One region of the Neobacillus niacini genome, then DNA from elsewhere that is predicted to be linked to it. Evidence: predicted binding sites of a transcription regulator. Region 1 holds the regulator's gene; the other holds the start of a gene.
The links. The regulator LexA, encoded in region 1, represses DNA repair genes until DNA is damaged. The targets are predictions, from matches to a motif close to CGAACATATGTTCG.
Positions count from the first base shown of each region.

Region 1 (2,492 bases):
CTGATAAAAAAATGGTTTCAACCATTGAATTGGGAGTTGTGTAAATCAGGATGAGGAGAGCTGCGACTGCACCTAGAAGCATTTCTTCTAAAAAACCCAAATAGATAAACCTCTTTGTTTTCCGGGGCATTATTATTTTTCCATGCTTCCTAACATGCCCTGTAATCCCTACCATACCACCAATAACCATCGAGAAAATAATGTCATACAACACTCATTCCACTCTCCTTAAGCCTAGTTTTTTGGACCTAAGGTTAAATCATGGTGTATTACTATTATACAAATAGTGGAAACTAGTTAGAATGAGTAATTATACACATTTTCGTATAAATTTAAATATGATTTGGTCGAGGATAGGTGAAAACGTGGAGATGTTGTATCGATGAGGCGTTTTTTCGATAGAGTATCCGGCAGATGTAAATAAGCGGATACTTTCCGGTTAAATGCAGAATGGAGTTCGTCTAGGGGAAAATAAACGGAGTTTTTTCGCTTATGCAAAGCAAAATCCCCTATTTTTCGTTTTTTCGAGTCAATAGGCGGAATCTCTCCGTCTAATAAGGCTATTTTCAATGATATTTTCTAAATAGCCGGACTTATTCCGTCTATTTACCAGATGGGTGCTTACTCATAATCTAGGTGAGTTTTCCTTCGCTACTGATAAAAAAGAGTACAATTCGCAAACGGAATTGTACTCTTTCCTGTGATTAGATTAATGAATATGTCGATAAACCCCAATAACTTTTCCAAGAATAGAAACATTTCTTAAGATAATGGGATCCATGGTTGAGTTTTCAGGCTGCAAACGGATGTAATCTTTTTCTTTAAAGAAACGTTTACAGGTTGCTTCATCTTCCTCAGTCATCGCAACAACGATATCTCCATTGTTCGCAGTTGGCTGCTGCCTTACAATTACGTAATCTCCATCGAGAATTCCTGCTTCTATCATACTCTCACCCATGATTTCTAGCATAAATACTTGCTCGTCTGCAGGTGCTAGACTTTCAGGAAGTGGAAAAAACTCTTCCACGTTTTCGATGGCGGTAATAGGAAGACCCGCAGTTACTTTACCCACAATCGGTACATTGACCACATTATTTCTCGGAATATGAACCGTTTCATCCACTTCTAGTATTTCAATGGCTCTCGGTTTAGTTGGATCTCGTCTGATTAGTCCTTTGCTTTCCAACCGTGCTAAATGACCGTGAACCGTAGAACTAGAGGCAAGTCCTACCGCTTCACCAATTTCCCGAACGGATGGCGGATAACCCTTTTTCTTTACTTCCCCTTTAATAAATTCAAGGATATCCTGCTGGCGCTTAGATATTTTTGTCATAATAGATACACCTCGCCCTATGTAATATTTACCTTTATTATAGCATGTTCGTATTTTTTATACAAACATAAGTTCGAATTATTATTGACAACAAACAAACGTTCGGACTATAATAAAAATATAAAAACGAACATACATTCTAGATAGGGGTTATAGTATGAGAAAAGTTTGGGACAAATACTCGTATGCTATTTTATTAATCATCTTGAGCTGCTCAGTAGCTTTTATTTTATCATTACGCTTTAATTCTGATGTGGAAGAAACATACTTAACGATTACTGTATCTGAAGGAGATTCACTTTGGAAGATCTCCAACCAATATTCCGGTCAGCATTCTTACTCTAATGATGAATTTGTCAGCTGGGTTAAGCATCATAATGAAATCGATGGGGATAGAATTTATCCTGGGGAAAAAATCATGATTCCTGTCAACTATGAAGTTGGGACAATAACGGAATATGCTAGCGCTGCTGGAGAATAGAGTCAGATGATCAATGCAATCATTTACTGCAGGGTAAGTACAAACAAAGAAACCCAGGAAACATCTTTAAAGCGCCAAGAAGAGGAGCTCACGCAGCTTGCCGCTCAATATCAATTTCATGTCGTCTCCATTATTAGGGAACAGGCAAGTGGTTATGAACTTGAAAGAAACGGGATTCTTGAGTTATTAGATTTATTGAAAGAAAAAAACATCCAAGCTGTGTTAATTCAAGATGAAACAAGACTAGGAAGAGGAAATGCGAAGATTGCCCTCTTACATTGTATCTTAAAAGAAAATGTGAAACTTTATAGTATCTCTCATAATGGTGAACTGCAGTTATCGGAAAGTGATTCAATGGTTTTAAAAATTGTTGGCATGGTTGAAGAATACCAGCGTAAGTTACATAATATTAAAATTAAACGAGGGATGAAACGAGCCGTGGCGCAGGGATATAAGCCTGAAAAAAATCTAAAAAATCTTGAGTGGAATTCTGGAAGGGAAAAAAAAGAACTTCCAATTGAGGAGATTATCCGTCTTAGAAAAAATAAATTAACTTTTTCAGAGATTGCTGCTACTTTAAGGGGATTTGGATATAATATTTCAAAAGCAACTGTCCATAGACGCTATCAGGAATATCAACAAGAATTGATTGAGTCAGAAGAAGAGTAGACCATTTGC
Region 1 is NZ_CP183883.1:4,888,301-4,890,792, reverse strand. It holds gene ACN6MT_RS24055 (DUF4257 domain-containing protein) at 1-214, opposite strand, end outside; gene lexA (transcriptional repressor LexA) at 710-1,333, opposite strand; gene yneA (cell division suppressor protein YneA) at 1,491-1,814, shown strand; gene ACN6MT_RS24040 (YneB family resolvase-like protein) at 1,824-2,483, shown strand.

Region 2 (2,492 bases), 160 kb from region 1:
AGACTGGTAATCGAGTATATATGCTTCTGCCAGGACCTCCGAAAGAAATGGAGCCTATGTTTTTACACTTTGGTGCTGCAGCCTTGTCCAAACAAGTAAAAACGGATGAGAAAATCGTTTCTAGAGTTTTAAGGTTCTTTGGTATTGGAGAGGCAGCGTTAGAAACGGAAATCATTGATTTAATAGAACAGCAAACAAATCCAACGATTGCCCCGCTTGCTGCAGACGGAGAATGCACGTTAAGGCTTACGGCGAAGCACCATGACTTGCAAACAGCAGAGGCTATGCTTAATGAAGTAGAGGGTAACATCAGATCTCGAGTTGGCCAGTTTTTATATGGCTATAACAATACTTCCATAGTATCTGAACTTATGAACATTTTAAAAGAAAGAAAATTAACGATCTCAGCAGCAGAGAGCTTGACAGGCGGATTGTTTCAGCAGGAATTAACAAGTGTACCCGGTGTTAGTTCGGTCCTAAAGGGCGGAGTGGTTTGCTACACGAATGAGGTTAAGAAGAATGTATTAAAAGTCAAACCAGAAACGATTGAAAAACATGGAGTTGTCAGTAAAGAGTGTGCAAAAGAGCTGGCTGAAAATGTTGCAGCATTAGTAGGTGCTGATATAGGGATTAGTTTCACGGGTGTCGCTGGTCCTGCTGAGCTTGAGGGTAAACCTGTAGGAACAGTTTACATTGGGATCTCGATTAGAGGAAAACAAACAGTGGTTGAAAAGCTGGAACTAGGCGGTTCAAGAGAAGCAAACCGAAGCCGTTCCGTGAAATATGGCTGTTATTATTTAATAAAACTTTTGCAAGAATCACAGAAAGCTAATTAAGGCTCTCTGTGATTTTTTTATCATAGAATAGGTTATTTACTTTCGTGTGATCCATAGGCGGAGAATTTCCGGTTAATGTATATAGAGGAAGTTAAGAAGCAGTTATAAGAGGAGATATTCCGGTTAACTGCTCTAAATATGACAAAATCCATAGACTTGGATCATATAACCGGAAAAACTCCCCCTATTTTTAAGGAAATATGGTATTTTCCCCATTTAGCCGGAAATCTTCCGTTTGTTTTCAAACATGGAAAATCAATATCATACTTTAACAAATCTATCTTAAAGGAAGTAGTCTGAAAATAGGAGAAAAAGTAAAAAGTAATAAAAAAGTGAATCAAAAAGATATAAATCACTGGGGGATTTTCCTATTTTTACATGACTTTTTGTTTCAAAAAAATCGAATGAGTGTTCGACTTTTTGCTGTACAAATACCCAAAAAGAGGTTATATTATTAATAGGTTTTAAATTTATAGAATTTGGCTATTAACTTTTTTTGTTTATATATAAGGGAGGAACTAGTAGTGAGTGATCGTAAAGCGGCTTTAGAAATGGCGCTAAAACAGATAGAAAAGCAATTTGGTAAAGGTTCCATCATGAAAATGGGCGAGAAGACGGACACAAGAATTTTAACAAGTCCAAGTGGCTCATTAGCAGTAGATGCAGCACTGGGTGTTGGCGGATATCCTCGAGGAAGAATTATTGAAATTTACGGACCTGAAAGCTCTGGTAAAACAACTGTTGCCTTACATGCAATTGCAGAAGTACAAGCTGCAGGCGGACAAGCAGCATTTATCGACGCTGAGCATGCCCTAGATCCAGCATATGCACAAAAACTAGGAGTAAACATCGATGAGTTATTGTTATCCCAGCCTGATACAGGGGAACAAGCACTAGAAATCGCAGAAGCACTTGTACGAAGCGGTGCAATTGATATTCTAGTAGTCGATTCCGTTGCAGCACTAGTTCCAAAAGCAGAAATTGAAGGAGAAATGGGAGATTCACACATGGGTCTTCAAGCCCGCTTAATGTCTCAAGCGCTCCGTAAACTTTCTGGTGTCATTAACAAATCGAAGACAATTGCAATCTTTATCAACCAAGTTCGTGAAAAGATTGGCGTCATGTTTGGAAACCCTGAGACGACTCCTGGTGGTCGTGCGTTGAAATTCTACTCTACAATCCGTGTTGAAGTACGTCGTGGAGAAGCTATTAAACAAGGCACTGACGTGGTTGGAAACAAAACCAAGATTAAGGTTGTTAAAAATAAAGTTGCGCCTCCATTCCGTACTGCTGAAGTGGATATTATGTATGGGGAAGGAATTTCTAAAGAGGGCGAGATCATTGATATTGGCTCTGACTTAGATATCGTTCAAAAGAGCGGTTCATGGTATTCATATAATGAGGAAAGAATTGGTCAAGGCCGTGAAAATGCAAAGACTTTCTTAAGAGAAAATCCAAGTATTCGTCTTGAAATTCAGCAAAAGATTCGTGAACACTTCGGATTAGACGGGGAAAAAATAGTAACTGAAGCCGATGACGATGAGCAATTCGAATTAATAGACTAACAAAAAGAGCAAAGCCTGATTGGGTTTTGCTCTTTTTAATGAATTGAATAATTATTAATAAATGTGTATATTTATTCATGTTATATCAAAT
Region 2 is NZ_CP183883.1:5,045,842-5,048,333, reverse strand. It holds gene ACN6MT_RS24680 (competence/damage-inducible protein A) at 1-836, shown strand, start outside; gene recA (recombinase RecA) at 1,361-2,401, shown strand.
Region 2: recA (recombinase RecA) is a predicted target of LexA. The motif match lies at 1,238-1,251, and genes of this name have one in related genera.